Regions from separate parts of the Mesorhizobium sp. M2C.T.Ca.TU.002.02.1.1 genome, predicted to be linked through region 2. Evidence: predicted binding sites of a transcription regulator. Region 2 holds the regulator's gene; each other region holds the start of a gene.
The links. Region 2 encodes LexA, which represses DNA repair genes until DNA is damaged. Its sites were predicted from a motif close to TGTTCNNNNTGTGTTCNG; they were not measured.

Region 1: the regulator LexA is predicted to act here: its motif matches at 2,226-2,243, upstream of EOD07_RS16920 (carbohydrate kinase family protein).
Region 3: the regulator LexA is predicted to act here: its motif matches at 1,705-1,722, upstream of EOD07_RS12030 (YifB family Mg chelatase-like AAA ATPase).

Annotation. Positions count from the first base shown of each region.
Region 1 is NZ_RZTO01000292.1:514-5,860, forward strand. It holds gene EOD07_RS16915 (pseudouridine-5'-phosphate glycosidase) at 74-991, opposite strand; gene EOD07_RS16920 (carbohydrate kinase family protein) at 1,030-1,983, opposite strand; gene recA (recombinase RecA) at 2,367-3,464, shown strand; partial or broken gene alaS (alanine--tRNA ligase) at 3,890-5,347, shown strand, end outside.
Region 2 is NZ_RZTO01000388.1:396-5,581, reverse strand. It holds partial or broken gene EOD07_RS20085 (ComEC/Rec2 family competence protein) at 1-1,462, shown strand, start outside; gene lexA (transcriptional repressor LexA) at 1,456-2,196, opposite strand; gene glp (gephyrin-like molybdotransferase Glp) at 2,313-3,518, opposite strand; gene moaC (cyclic pyranopterin monophosphate synthase MoaC) at 3,518-3,994, opposite strand; gene trpC (indole-3-glycerol phosphate synthase TrpC) at 3,996-4,808, opposite strand; partial or broken gene trpD (anthranilate phosphoribosyltransferase) at 4,813-5,186, opposite strand, start outside.
Region 3 is NZ_RZTO01000173.1:420-5,766, forward strand. It holds partial or broken gene EOD07_RS12015 (glycosyl transferase) at 1-169, shown strand, start outside; gene EOD07_RS12020 (GtrA family protein) at 272-646, shown strand; gene gshB (glutathione synthase) at 726-1,667, shown strand; gene EOD07_RS12030 (YifB family Mg chelatase-like AAA ATPase) at 1,815-3,344, shown strand; partial or broken gene EOD07_RS12035 (serine hydrolase domain-containing protein) at 3,446-4,771, opposite strand; gene EOD07_RS12040 (TetR/AcrR family transcriptional regulator) at 5,302-5,347, opposite strand, start outside.

The sequences.
Region 1 (5,347 bases), on a different contig from region 2:
GCGGGGGAGATGTCCGGCAGGACAGAGGGGGGTGACGGAACGCGGCCGTTGCGATTGGCTGGAGCTGCCGTCCCTACAGCGCCTTGGCGATCTCCGCCGCCAGCCGCGCGTTGTTCTCGACCAGCGCGATGTTGGTCTTGAGGCTGCGGCCGCCGGTGAGTTCCAGGATCTTCGACAAAAGGAACGGCGTCACCGCCTTGCCGGTGACCTTCTGCGCTTCGGCCGCCTTTTGCGCCGCCTGGATGTAGCCGTCCATCTCAGCGGCCGGGATCTCGTCATTCCGGGGCACAGGGTTGGCGACCAGAATGCCGCCGCCCAGGCCCAGCGCCTGGCGCGTGCGGTAGAAATGGGCGATGTCCTCAGGCGCATTGAGTGTCAGCGGCGCGCGGAAAGGCGACTGGCGCGACCAGAAGGCGGGCATCGTCTCGCTGCCATGGCCGATGACCGGCACGCCGCGCGTCTCCAGCACTTCCAGGGTCTTTTCGATGTCGAGGATCGCCTTGGCGCCCGCCGAAACGACGATGACCGGCGTGCGCGCCAGTTCGTCGAGGTCGGCCGAGATATCGAAGCTCTTTTCGGCGCCCTTGTGGACGCCGCCGATGCCGCCGGTGGCAAAGACTTTTATGCCGGCCATATGCGCGGCGATCATGGTGGCCGCGACCGTGGTGCCGCCGGTGCGCTTCTGAGCGACCGCGAAGCCGAGATCGGCGCGCGACAGCTTCATGGCGTCGCCCGTCATGGCGAGCGATTCGCGTTCGCCGTCGGACAGGCCGATCTTGATGCGGCCGTCGACCACGGCGATCGTCGCCGGCACCGCGCCGCCGTCGATGATGATCTGCTCGACCTTGGCCGCCATGGCGCCATTGTCGGGGTAGGGCATGCCATGGGTGATAATGGTCGATTCCAGCGCCACCACGGGCCGGCCGGCGGCAAGCGCTTCCGCCACGGGCGGATGGATGTCGATGAAGGGACGGGCGGTTTGCGGCGTCATGGCTGTCTCCGACAAGGAGGAACTAGATTGTCGGTGCCCTATGCCACCTCCCGTGCCTCCGGCACAAGGGCAAGCGCTTGGCCGAAGTTGGCGGTCGTGAAGGACGGCACGGCCTCTGGGCTCTCGATGGCGAGCATTGCCGCCGCTACGCCCTCGCGCAGCGCGGCGCGCAGCGGCAGGCCGCGCAGCAGGGCGGCGACCGTCGCGCCGGTCAGGGCGTCGCCGGCGCCGGTCACGTCGGCGACCCGGCGCGGCGCGGGCGGGTCGATTTCAAAGATGCCGGTGTCGTCGAAGCCCAGCACGGGGGCGCTGCCGGCCGTAACCACGCCGGCGTTGAGGCCGGCCCGCCTGAGCGCACCGACAAGGGCTTTGCCCGACAGTTCGGCGGCTACCAGCGCGGCGGCTTCGCGGCGGTTCATGAAAAGCAGCGACAGATCGCCGAGCAGCGGCGACAGGCGAACGACCTTGGCCGGCGAGACGGCGATGGCGAAGACCGGCCGGCCGCCGGCCTGCGCCACCAGGCGCTCCAGCGCCGCCGTCGGCAGATTGGCGTCACACAGGATCGCGTCGGCGGCGGCGATCGCCTCGCGCACCTTGGAACGCCTCATCTGCTTGGGAAAGGCGAGGTCGTAGAGCGCCATGTCGGCCAGCCCGACGATCAATTCGCCCTCGGCGTCGATCAGCGCCGTGTAGCTCGGCGTCGTGCGGTCGAGGAACACGACCGAGAGGTCCGTTATGCCGGCGTTGTCGATCGCCGCGGCGACCGTTTCGGCCGCGGCGTCGCCGCCGCGCACCGAGATCAGCGAGGCCGACACGCCGCGCTTCACCACGCTGCGCAGCGCGTTGAAGACGACGCCGCCGACATCCTCGCGCATCATGCCGGGGTTGGAGGCGGCCGGCACATAAATGCCCGAGACCTGGCCGCGCCGGTCGATATGGGCGCCGCCCAAAGCCAGAATCGTTGGGACCAGGATAGTTGGGGATGTCGGCATTTCGGGTCGCTGACTTTCATTGATCGTGCGGCTGCGCACACTAGAGCGGTTCAGCGTTTCACGGAATCGCCGAACCGCTCTAACTCTTTAGTTTTGCGCAATTCCGGACGGAAAACCGCTACGCACTTTTCCTGGAATTGCTCTAGGTTTCCCCGGGTCACCCTGCAATCGGGGTCGCGATTCGGATGGCCGGATATCGAAATCTCTTCTGGACCAGTGGTTGCGCTCCGCACTGCCTCTGGTGAGACAAAAATAGAACAAATCCAGATATTGATTGTTTTTCAGATATTTGTTGCCTCTTGCCAAATGAGAACAAAAAAGGTACAAATCGGCAGGGATCACGGATTGTCCGGCCTTCATTGACGACCAAGGGGTGATGTATCATGGCTCAGAATACTTTGCGGCTTGTAGAGGATAAGGCAGTGGACAAATCAAAGGCTCTGGATGCGGCGCTGTCGCAAATCGAGCGCGCTTTCGGCAAGGGCTCGATCATGCGGCTCGGCGCCAACGAGCAGGCGGTCGAGATCGAAACCGTGCCGACCGGCTCGCTGGGCCTCGATATCGCGCTCGGCGTCGGCGGCCTGCCGCGCGGCCGTATCGTCGAGATCTACGGGCCGGAAAGCTCGGGCAAGACGACGCTGGCGCTGCACACGGTTGCGGAAGCGCAGAAGAAGGGCGGCATCTGCGCCTTCGTCGATGCCGAGCACGCGCTCGATCCGGTCTATGCCCGCAAGCTCGGCGTCGACCTGGAAAACCTGCTGATCTCGCAGCCCGACACCGGCGAGCAGGCGCTGGAAATCTGCGACACGCTGGTGCGTTCGGGCGCCATCGACGTCCTGGTCGTCGACTCGGTGGCGGCACTGACGCCGCGCGCCGAAATCGAAGGCGAGATGGGCGACGCGCTGCCCGGTCTCCAGGCTCGTTTGATGAGCCAGGCGCTGCGCAAGCTGACCGCCTCGATCTCGCGCTCCAACACCATGGTCATCTTCATCAACCAGATCCGCATGAAGATCGGCGTCATGTTCGGCTCGCCCGAGACGACCACGGGCGGCAACGCGCTGAAATTCTACGCCTCGGTGCGCCTCGATATCCGCCGCATCGGCTCGGTCAAGGACCGCGACGAGGTCGTCGGCAACCAAACCCGCGTCAAGGTGGTCAAGAACAAGCTGGCCCCGCCCTTCAAGGTGGTGGAGTTCGACATCATGTATGGCGAGGGCGTGTCCAAGACCGGCGAGCTCGTCGATCTCGGGGTCAAGGCTGGCGTGGTCGAGAAGTCGGGTGCCTGGTTCTCCTATAATTCGCAGCGTCTCGGCCAGGGTCGCGAGAACGCCAAGCTGTTCCTGCGCGACAATCCGGACACGGCGCGCGAGATCGAGATGGCGCTTAGGCAGAATGCCGGGCTGATCGCCGAGAAATTCCTCGAGAATGGTGGCTCCGAGGGCGGGGACGACGGTTTCGAGGACGAAGCCGGCGCCGTTTAAGGCAGGCTCATTCCAGGAAGATCGCGCAGCAGGATTGAGCGAAAGAAATTAGTCGGCTTAGCCGGAGTTCGGCCACAATCCTGGTTCATTGCATTATGCTTATGTAATCGAGTTCTTGAGTACTGCGTACCCCGAACCGCCGGCCCTCGCGCCGGCGGTTTTGCTTTTTGCGGGTGGTGCTGGGCCGCCGCTCGCCTGCTGATTGGCCCAAAGCGCCTTGCGCTGCATAAATTCAGGCACTTTGGTTCCTTGTTTATGCATGCCGTTTTCCCAAAACCGCTTGCGCACCTTTGGGCGACGTGCCTGTTTCCGTGTTTCTGGACAGGCTCAAGAGCTATCGCTAAAAGGCCCATCTATCTTCTGAAACACCAAAGCCCATTTGCCGCCGGCCGGGCCGGCGGTTCTTGCGAAAAAGGCAGTATGCAATGAGTGGCGTGAACGACATCCGGTCGACATTCCTCGACTACTTCCGCAAGGAGGGTCACGAGATCGTCGCCTCCAGCCCGCTGGTGCCGCGCAACGATCCGACGCTGATGTTCACCAACGCCGGCATGGTGCAGTTCAAGAACGTCTTCACCGGCTTGGAGAAGCGTCCCTATTCGCGCGCCGCGACCGCGCAGAAGAGCGTGCGCGCCGGCGGCAAGCACAACGACCTCGACAATGTCGGCTACACCGCGCGCCATCTCACCTTCTTCGAGATGCTCGGCAATTTCTCGTTCGGCGACTATTTCAAGGAGCGCGCGATCGAGCTTGCCTGGAACCTGATCACCAAGGGTTTCGGCCTCAAGAAGGACAAGCTGCTCGTCACCGTCTATCATACCGACGACGAGGCGGCGGCCTATTGGAAGAAGATCGCCGGTTTTTCCGACGACCGCATCATCCGCATCCCGACCTCCGACAATTTCTGGGCCATGGGCGACACCGGTCCGTGCGGTCCGTGCTCGGAAATCTTCATCGACCGCGGCGAGCATATCTGGGGCGGCCCGCCCGGCAGTCCGGAAGAAGACGGCGACCGGTTCCTGGAATTCTGGAACCTGGTGTTCATGCAGTATGAGCAGGTGACCAAGGAAGAGCGCGTCGACCTGCCGCGCCCCTCGATCGACACCGGCATGGGCCTGGAGCGCATGGCCTCCATCCTGCAGGGAGTCGAAAGCGTCTTCGAGACCGACCTGTTCAAGCATCTGATCGACGCGGCGTCCTCCGCGCTCGGCCAGGGCCCGAACCAGGAGAACGCGGCGTCGTATCGCGTCATTGCCGATCATCTGCGCTCGTCTTCGTTCCTCGTGGCCGACGGCGTGCTGCCCTCCAACGAGGGGCGCGGCTACGTGCTGCGCCGCATCATGCGCCGCGCCATGCGCCACGCGCAGCTGCTCGGCGCCAAGGAGCCTTTGATGTGGCAGCTCGTGCCGGCACTGGTGCGCGAGATGGGTCAGGCCTATCCCGAGCTGGTGCGCGGCGAGGCGCTGATCACCGAGACGCTGAAGCTCGAGGAAACACGCTTCCGCAAGACGCTGGTGCGCGGTCTCGGCCTGCTTTCGGACGCGACCGAGACGCTCAAAGCCGGTGACATGCTCGACGGCGAGACGGCCTTCAAGCTCTACGACACCTACGGCTTCCCGCTCGACCTAACACAGGACGCGCTGCGCCAGCGCAGCATCTCGGTCGACATCGCCGGCTTCACCGACGCGATGGAACGGCAAAAGGCCGAGGCGCGCGCGCACTGGGCGGGCTCGGGCGAAGCCGCGACCGAGACGGTGTGGTTCTCGGTGCGCGAGAAGACCGGCGCGACCGAATTCCTCGGCTACGAGACGGAAGCTGCGGAGGGCATCGTCCAGGCGCTGGTCAAGGACGGCAAGGCCATCGACAGCGCGAGCCAGGGCGAT
Region 2 (5,186 bases):
CACCGGCATCTACCACATCATCTCGATCTCCGGCCTGCACATGGCGCTGGTCGCCGGCACGATCATGGTGCTTTTGCGCGGCGCCTTCGCGCTGTTTCCCGATTTCTCGTCGCGCCGGCCGGTGAAGAAATATGCCGCTGGTATCGCGCTCATCTCGATCGCGGCATACCTCGTGATCTCCGGCATCGTGGTGGCGGCCGAGCGAAGCTTCATCATGCTCGCCGTGATGCTCGCCGCCGTGCTCTTCGACCGCGCGGCGCTCACCATGCGCAACCTGGCGATCTCGGCCATCGCCGTGATCCTCGTCTCGCCGCATGAAGTGGTCGGCCCGAGCTTCCAGATGTCCTTCGCCGCCACCGCCGCCCTGGTCGGCGCCTATGCCGGCTTTGCCGACTATCGCGCCGGCAAAACGACCGCGCCGCCGGCAAAGCGTTCGTTCCTCGGGTTCCTGTCGCGAAAAATGGCGGTCGGTGTGGGTGGCGCCGCCGTGACGTCGCTCATCGCGGGCAGCGCGACGTTGCTGTTTGCGATCTGGCATTTCCAGCGCGTGTCGCCGCTCAGCCTGCTCGCCAACCTGGCGGTCATGCCGATCGTCTCGCTGATCGTCATGCCGTTTGCCGTGTTGAGCGCACTGGCTATGCCCTTCGGCTTCGACGGCCCGTTCCTCTTTGTCATGGGCAAGGGCCTGACGGCGATGATCGCCATTTCGGCGTGGATCTCCGAGCGCTCACCGGTCGATGCCGTCGGGCTGATCTCGATCCAGTCGGTGCTGCTGGCGACGGTCGCGCTGGTGATCGCGACGATGGCCACCACCTGGCTGAGGCTTGCCGCCGTTCCCTTTGCGCTCGCCGCGCTGCTGGCCATTCCGCATGCCCGCACGCCGGATGTGCTCATTTCCGAGGACGCGCATCTGGTGGCGATGCCGATCGGCGGCGGCGAGCTTGCCGTCAATCGCGACCGCTCCAACGAGTTCACCACCGACAACTGGAAACGTGCGCTGAAAGCCGAGACAATCGTGCCGCCGGAGACGTTCGCCAAAGATGCGCTGGACATCGCCGATCCCGTCGACCTGCCGCCCGGCTCGCCGTTCTACTGTACGGGTGATCTCTGCATCGGCCGGCATCCATCCGGCGCCATCGTCGCGCTCGCCGAAAACCGCGACAGCGCCCGGCCTGCCTGCGGCTTCGCTGATCTCATCGTCATCAACGACGCCACCGCCAACAATCCTTGCTACGATCCGCGCGTGCTTGTCGTCACCAAGCGGCAGCTGGCGCGCGACGGCAGCGCCGCCGTCTTCTTCGATCCGCAATCGGCAACCGCGCGGCCGGCCGTCCGCTATGCTGTGGAAGAGCCATATCGGCCCTGGCACGAGCAGCGGAAATACACTCGCGAAGCGAGAGGACTGCCGCCTTATCAAAAGCCTGCGCGGGCGGATGCGAAACCTTCGCGACCGGATCAGTAGCGGCGGATCAGCCCGACAAGCTTGCCCTGCACCTTGACCCGGTCCGGCCCGAAGATGCGGGTCTCGTAGGCCGGGTTGGCGGCCTCCAGCGCGATCGAGGCGCCCTTGCGGCGGAAGCGCTTGAGCGTCGCTTCCTCGTCATCGACCAGCGCGACCACGATCTCGCCCGGGCTTGCCGTGTTGGCGTTGCGGATGATGACGGTGTCGCCGTCGAAGATGCCGGCCTCGATCATCGAGTCGCCCTTGACCTCGAGCGCGTAATGCTCGCCGCCGGCTATCATGTCCGGCGGCACTGTGATCGAATGCGTCTGGTGCTGGATGGCGTCGATCGGCACGCCGGCGGCGATGCGGCCCATCACCGGAATGGATACGGCGGACCCGGCATCGTCGTCATTGCTTGGCGTCGGGGCGCGCGATGGCGTAGCCGGCTTGATCTGACGGTTGAGATTGTTCTGACCCAGGCTTCCCTGGATGACGCTCGGCGAAAACTTCTTCGCCGCATTGAGGCCGGGGGCGATCGAGTCGGGCAGCCGCAACACTTCCAGCGCGCGCGCCCGGTTCGGCAGCCGGCGAATGAAGCCGCGTTCCTCCAGCGCGGTGATCAGCCGGTGGATGCCGGACTTGGAGGCGAGGTCGAGCGCTTCCTTCATCTCGTCGAAAGACGGCGGAATCCCGCTTTCCTTCAGCCTTTCGTGGATGAACATCAGAAGTTCATGTTGTTTGCGCGTCAGCATGGCGGCCCCCACGGGTTCTGAAACCAGAATCAGAAAAACAAACCCAGAACAAACACTATCTGTTCCAGTTGTGTTCCGCAACCGTTTAAAGTTTAGTGAATTTGTTGACGTTTTGTTCAGCGTAACATCAGAACGCTGCATTCGGCGCCGGTTTCGGCGGCCGGCGCGAAAGGCTCGCGCACGATCAGGCCGTTGGCGTCGGCGAGCATCCTCAGCATCGAGGAGTCCTGGATGCCGAACGGGGTCGCGACCAGCGTGCCGGCGTCCTCGCGCACGACGGCGCGCACATAGTCCTGCCTGAGGTCATTGGCCTGCATCGCGGCGCCCAGCCGGGCCGTTCGCAGGTCTTGCCTATGGTCGCGGCCGCCGAGCCGGGCAAGCAGCGGCTTCAGGAACAGCTGCGAGCAGACGATGCTTGCCACCGGATTGCCGGGCAGGCCGATGCAACGGACGTTGCCAAGCCGGCCGAACATCAGCGGTTTGCCGGGGCGCATGGCGATCTTCCAGAAGTCGAGCTGCATGCCTTCGCCGGTCAGCACGTCATGGATCAGGTCGTGATCACCGACCGAGGCACCGCCGAGCGTGACGATGACATCGGCATTCGCCTCGACCGCTTTCCTGACCAACGCGGCGATCGCCTCCTTGCGGTCGGCGGCGATGCCGAGATCGAGCGCACGTGCGCCGACCGACTGGGCGGCTGCGGCGACGCCATAGGCATTCGACGAAATGATCTGATCGGGGCCGAGCGCGCTGCCCGGGGGCAGCAGTTCATCGCCGGTGGCGATGATTGCGACCAGCGGCCGGCGTACGACATTCAGGGCGGGATGGTTGGCCGAGGCGGCCAGCGAAAGGGCTGCCGCATCGAGCACACGGCCCTTTTCGAGCAGCACGTCGCCCTCACCGAAGTCGAGCCCGCGGCGACGTACATTGCGTGCTTGCGCGGTCGGTTCGGTGACCTCGATCTTGCCATTGCCGCGATCGCGGACGTTTTCCTGGATGACGATGGTGTCGGCGCCATCAGGCAGCGGCGCGCCGGTGAAGATGCGCACGGCCTGGCCTTCGCCGACGGTCCCGGAAAAGCGCCGCCCTGCAGGCGCCATGCCTATGACCTCGAGTTGCGCCGGCGCCGAAGCGACGTCGGCGGCGCGCGCGGCGTAGCCGTCCATGGCGGAGGCGTTGAAGGGCGGCTGCGTGCGCAGCGCCACAACCGGTTCCGCCAGGACCCGCCCGGCCGCATCCGCCAGCGGAATGCGTTCGCCCGGCAAAGGTGCTGCGCCGTCGAGCAGGCGTTCGAGCGCTTCGGCGACCGGAACCAACGCCATCAGGCATCCGCCTTGTAGTCACCGGACTTACCGCCGGTCTTCTCGACCAGCCGGACGCCGGAAATCACCATGCCGCGATCCGCCGCCTTGGCCATGTCGTAGATGGTGAGGCAAGCGACCGAGGCGGCGGTCAGCGCCTCCATCTCCACGCCGGTCTTGCCGGTGACACGGGCGAGCGCGGTGACCCTGAGGCCCGGCAGCGTGCGGTCCGGCTCGATCTCGACGGCCACTTTGGTGAGAAGCAGCGGATGGCAAAGCGGGATCAACTCATGCGTCTTCTTCGCGGCCATGATGCCGGCGATGCGCGCTGTGCCCAGCACGTCGCCTTTCTTGGCGTCGCCAGCGAGAATCATCTCCAGCGTTTCAGGCCGCATGGAGACAACGCCTTCGGCGGTCGCGGTGCGCGTCGTCTCGGCCTTGTCGCCGACATCGACCATGTTGGCTTCGCCCTTGGCGCCGAGATGGGTGAGGGCCATATCAGACGGCCTCGGCCGCTGCCTTGCCCGTCAGCAGAAGCTCGGTTGCCGCGGCCACATCGGCCTGTCGCATCAGGCTCTCGCCGACCAGGAAGGTGCCGATCTTGCTCTTCTCCAGCCGGCGGCAATCCTGATGCGTGAAGATGCCGCTTTCGCCGACCAGCAGCCGGTTCGCCGGCACCATCGGCGCCAACCGCTCGGAAGTCTCAAGGCTGGTCTCGAAGGTCCGCAGATTACGGTTGTTGATACCGATCAGCCGCGACGACAATTTTAGCGCACGCTCCATTTCAGCCTCGTTATGCACCTCGATCAGAGCGTCCATGCCGAGCTCGAAGGCGGTCGCTTCGAGGTCCCTGGCCAGCGTGTCGTCGACGCTCGCCATGATGATCAGGATGGCGTCGGCGCCCCAGGCGCGCGCTTCGTAGACCTGGTAGGGATCGAACAGGAAATCCTTGCGCAGGGCCGGCAAGCGTACCGCTGCCCGCGCGGCCGTCAGGAATTCCGGCGCGCCCTGAAAGGACGGTGCATCGGTCAGCACCGAAAGACAGGCTGCGCCACCTTTCTGATAAGCCCTGGCGAGCGCCGGCGGATCGAAATCGGCGCGGATCAGGCCTTTGGAAGGGCTGGCCTTCTTGATCTCGGCGATCAGCGCGAAGTTGCCGGCCCGGCGCTTGGCGTCGAGCGCCGCGAGGAAGCCGCGCGTCGCACCGGCATCCTTTGCCCGCGCCTTGATCTCGACGAACGGTACTTTCGCTTTCGCCGCGGCGATCTCGTCGCGCTTGTAGGCTTCGATCTTGCGCAGGATATCCGACAAGGCCTTATCCGTTCGAAATCTCGACAAGCTTGTCCAGCACGCCAAGCGCGCGGCCGCTGTCGATCGCTTGCGCCGCCGCCGCGATGCCGTCGGCCAAAGTCGTCACCTTGCCGGCCACGACCAGCCCGGCGCCGGCATTCATCAGCACCGTATCGCGATAAGCGCCGGGCGCTCCGCCCAGCATATCGCGTAATTCCTTGGCGTTGTAGGCCGCGTCGCCGCCGCGCAGCTCTTCCCTGGTGTGCCGCTTCAATCCGACGGCTTCCGGCGTCAGGGTAAAGCTGCGGATCTCGCCGCCGGCAAGCTCCGCCACCTGGGTCTCGCCCGTGGTGGTGATCTCATCATAGCCGTCGCCATGGACGACCCAGGCGTGCTCGG
Region 3 (5,347 bases), on a different contig from region 2:
GGCCATGCTCTCGATGATGACCGGCTTCATCCTCGATTCGGTGTCGCGCGGCCGGGCCGAGCAGAAGCGCATCTTCTACCTGTCGATTTCCTCCGGCCGTGCCGAGCGCCAGGCAGCCGGGCAGGCCTTGCCGAAGAGCGAGCCGGGCAAGGCCCCACGGGCGGCTTAGAGCATGATCCCGAAAAGTGGGAACCGGTTTTCGGAGGAAGATCATGCTCCAACAAAGAGTTAGATCGTGAGGGCGATTCAAGGAAAACGCCATCACGATCTAGTGGGCCGCCTCTTCCGCTTCGCCCTCGCCGGCGGCATCGGCTTCGTCGCCGACGCGGCGGCGCTCTGGCTGCTGCTTGCCACCACGCCGCTCGGCCCGCTCTTAGCGCGGGTGCTGTCGATCGGCTTCGCGCTCTGCGTCACCTGGCAGATCAACCGCCACCTGACCTTCGCGCCGTCGAGCCGGGGCCTCGCGGAGGAAGGCGCCCGCTATGGCGGCGTCGGCATCGCCACCAGCATCGTCAATTATCTGCTCTACTGCGCCGCCCTGTTGGCGCTGCCGGGGCTGCCGCCGCTGGCGGCGCTGGCCTTTGCCTCGATCCTCGCCATGGCGCTATCGTTCCTGGGCTATTCCAGGCTGGTCTTCGACCGCTAGGCTTCTGCACCAAGCAAGCACGATTGGCAGACGCCCTCGATTTCCTTATATCGGCGGCTGAGTTCGCCGGAGACCCGAGATGCCGCTGAAAATCGCCTTACAGATGGACCATGTCTCCACCGTGTCGATCGCCGGCGACACGAGCTTCGCACTGTCGCTGGAGGCCCAGCGGCGCGGCCACAAGCTCTTCCACTACACGCCCGACCGGCTGTCGATGCGGGACGGCAAGGTGTTCGCGCGCATCGAGGAGATGCAGGTGCGCGACGAGAAGGGCAACCACTATTCGCTCGGCGAGAAAGTGCGTACCGACCTTTCCGAGATGGACGTGGTGCTGCTGCGGCAGGACCCGCCCTTCGACATGAACTACATCACCACCACGCACATATTGGAGCGCATCCATCCCAAGACCCTGGTGGTCAACGATCCGGCCTGGGTGCGCAACAGTCCGGAAAAGATATTCGTCACCGAATTCCCGGACCTGATGCCGGAGACGCTGATCACCAAGGACCCTCAGGAGGTGGCCGCCTTCCGCAAGGAATTCGGCGACATCATCGTCAAGCCGCTCTACGGCAATGGCGGCGCCGGCATCTTCCATCTGCACGAGGCCGACCGCAACCTCGCCTCGCTGCTCGAGATGTTCGGCCAGCTGTTCCGCGAGCCCTATATTGTGCAGCGCTACCTCAAGGACGTGCGCAAGGGCGACAAGCGCATCATCCTGATCGACGGCGAGCCGGTGGGTGCCATCAACCGCGTGCCGGCCGAGCACGATTCCCGCTCCAACATGCATGTCGGCGGCCGCGCCGAGAAGACCGAGCTGACGGAGCGCGAGCGCGAGATCTGCGCCCGCATCGGACCGGCGCTGAAGGAACGCGGCTTCATCCTCGTCGGCATCGACGTGATCGGCGACTACATGACCGAGATCAACGTCACCTCGCCGACGGGCGTGCGCGAAGTGCAGCGCTTCGGCGGCGCGGATATCGCCGCCCTGTTCTGGGATTGCGTGGAGGGGAAGCGGGGTTAATTCTCGCCACGACGCCCGTTGCATGAGCGAGAAACGATGTTCCCGTAATGTTCTTGCCTCGGCCGCAAATCTGTGGTTGTCTGGCGTGAGGTCTTGCGCGGGCTGATGGCAGCGTCGCGCGGAACTGCATCCGGGGGCGCGGGAAACATGGTGGCGCGGGTTCGCACGGTGGCTTTCCAGGGCATCGAGGCCTTGCCGGTCGATGTCCAGGTGATGGTCGGGCCGGGCAAGGTCGGCATGCAGATCGTCGGCCTGCCGGACAAGGCGGTGGCCGAAAGCCGCGAGCGCGTGCAGGCAGCACTCCATGCATCCGGCCTGTCGATGCCGTCGAAGAAGGTGACGGTGAATCTCGCGCCGGCGGATCTTCCCAAGGAAGGCAGCCATTACGACCTGCCGATCGCGCTCGGCCTGATGGCGGCGCTTGGCGCCATTCCGGGCGACATGCTCGCCGGTTACGTGGTGCTTGGCGAATTGTCGCTCGACGGCACGATCGCGGGCGTGGCCGGCGCGCTGCCGGCGGCCATCGGCGCCAATGCGGAGAACAAGGGCCTGATCTGCCCCTTCGCCTGCGGGCCGGAGGCGGCCTGGGCGGGCAAGGATTTCGACATCCTTGCGCCGCGCAGCCTGATCGCCATCGCCAACCATTTTCGCGGCACGCAGGTGCTGTCGCGGCCCGAGGCCGGCATCCAGCTCGCGGCGCGCGACCTGCCCGACCTCGCCGACATCAAGGGCCAGGAAAGCGCCAAGCGGGCGCTCGAGGTGGCGGCCGCCGGTGGGCACAATCTCCTCATGGTCGGACCGCCCGGCGCCGGCAAGTCGATGCTGGCGCAGCGCCTGCCCTCGATCCTGCCGCCGCTGGCGCCCAAGGAGCTGCTCGAAGTCTCGATGATCGCCTCCGTCGCCGGCGAGCTCGGCGAAGGCAAGCTGACCGACCGGCGGCCGTTCCGCGCCCCGCATCACTCCGCTTCGATGGCGGCGATGGTCGGGGGCGGCCTGCGCGCGCGGCCGGGCGAAGCCTCGCTCGCCCATCACGGCGTGCTGTTCCTCGACGAATTGCCGGAATTTTCACCGCAGACGCTGGACGCGCTGCGCCAGCCGCTGGAGACGGGCGACTGCATGATCGCGCGCGCCAACCACCGCGTCACCTATCCGGCGCGCATCCAGCTGGTGGCGGCGATGAATCCGTGCCGCTGCGGCATGTCGGGCGAGCCCGGCTATCGCTGCCTGCGCGGCGACCGTTGCCGCACCGAGTACCAGGCGCGCATTTCCGGTCCGATGCTCGACCGCATCGACCTTCGGATCGAGGTGCCGGCGGTCTCGGCAAGCGACCTGATCCGGCCGGACAAGGCCGAGACGAGCGCCGCGGTGGCGCAGCGCGTGGCGCGTGCGCGCGCCATGCAGCGCGACAGGCTGGAAAGGCTGGGCACCGGCGCCACCACCAACGCGCACTGCCCGCCTTCGATCATCGAGGAGATCGCCAAGCCCGATGCCGCCGGCCTGACGCTGCTCAAGGACGCCAGCGAAAAGCTCGGCTTCTCGGCGCGGGCCTATCACCGCGTCTTGAAGGTGGCGCGCACGCTGGCCGACCTCGACGCCAGCGAAACCGTCGGCCGCATCCATCTCGCCGAGGCGATTTCCTATCGCATGAGCGCGGAACGGATGGCGCAGGCGGCTTGATCGCGCAACCACTCAGGCGCTGTTCAGAGTGAGAACTCGCAGGCGGGAGCACGGGCCTTGCCAAGCACCAAGTTGCTCTCCGCGCTATCCGCTGACGAGCCTCACGCTCCCGTCAACGCACCATGGACGAGCGCGCGCAGCTCCTTGCGCACCGGAATAGCGCTCGAAGGCAGCAGTTGCGTGAAGAGAATGACCACCATGTCGTCGACCGGACTCACCCAGAAGAAGGTGCCTGCCGCCCCGCCCCAGCCATAATCACCCACTTGCGCCGAAATTTGCGCCTTGGCTGGATCGAGGACGACGGAGCCCAACAGACCGAACCCGACGCCGTCAAACTGAGTCTCGGCCCAAACCTCGGTTGCCAACGAAGCAAGATCGCCCGGCAGATGATTGCATGCCGCCAACTTCAGAGTGCGGGAACTGAGGATGCGTTCACCGTTCAGCTCACCCCCAGCACGCAGCATTTCGGCAAACCGCCAGTAATCGTCGATGGTTCCGACGAGCCCACCGCCGCCGCAAAACGTATCAACCTTTCCTTGCCGCCATGCCGAAACCTCCGGCGCTTCGTTCAAGGCCATGCCGCCCGCGGTCACCTCATACATCGGGGGAAAGCGGCTGATCCCGGTGTCCGGTACAGAGAAGCCGGTGTCGGCCATGCCGAGGGGCTCAAAAATGCGCTTCGCAAAGTACTTGTCGAGCGTCAGTCCGGAAACGACTTCCACGATGCGGCCGATGACATCGGACCCCGCGCTGTATTGCCACCGCGTGCCGGGCTCTCATTCCAATGGTAGCTCCGCGATCCTGCGCACCATCTTGTCGAGCCCGCCATAATCCTTGGCGAGGCCGAGCGCTTCCTTCGCATAGGCCTCGCCAAGCAGGCGCGGGCCTGTAAAGAGGCTCAGACCCGATGTGTGGGTCAGCAGATGATGGATCGTCAGCCTCGTTTCGACGGGCACTGTCTGGTCGAGCGACGTTGCGCCCGGTATCAAAAGCTGCATGTCCTTGAATTCCGGCAGGTAGGCTTCGACCGGATCGTCGAGATGCACGCGCGCCTCCTCGTACAGCATCAACAGCGCGACGGCGGTGACCGGTTTGGTCATCGAGTAGATGCGGGCGATGAGGTCACGTTGCCAAGGCCGCTTGGCTTCGACGTCGGCGTATCCGGCACAGTCGAAGAAGGCGAGCTTTCCGTGGCGGGCGATGAGCACGGCGCCGCCAGGCCAACGCCCGGTGTCGGCATAGCGCTGCATCCACCGCTTCAGTCGCTTCAGCCGCGTCGGGTCGAAGCCGAGATCCGAGGGGTCGCGAACTGGTTCGTCGCCAAATTGACTCATCGCACCAATGTCCCCTCGCAATGGAAGGCCTTTTATGAAGCGCCTCAGTTTGAAAGCGATGCGGTGGTTCGCGGCGCGAAGAAACATGTCCATCGCATCCGCAATTTGCCGACGCGGTACGTCGGATAGAGATTTTCACAGATATGGTACTTGTCGTCGGGAGCCGATTGGACGCGGTCCCGCGGGACAAACCATTCGCCCGTCGGCGGGTCGTTGCGGGCATAGGGCTGCGGTTGCCTGACGTAATAGCCCTCCGGCGCCGATCTGACATCGCTTGACGTGACAGGATGACAATCGTGACCGCCGCAGCATTCGAGATGGAGAACCGGGTCGGTTTTGCCCGAATACCAGCTGTGGGCGTTGGCGTGGCTGGCCGAAACAAGACATACCCAGGCTAGATGCCCCAGAAACCGGCCCATGGATTTGCGCCCTCTCGCTTTTGCTTATATCATATTAGCATAAGCTAATCTATTGGCTGAGGTCGCATAACTCGGCGCATAGGTCTGAATGAAACCGACCCCGATCAGGCCGCGGGCGTCGCCTGCGCAATCAACGGCGGTCGCGGCGTAATCATCTTAGGGTCGCGGTCGAACCGTCCCGCACCGATCCTTCCATTATTCACGTCAGTCGGTTGCGGGGATCAGCTTCTGCAATGTCGGAGCCAGGATC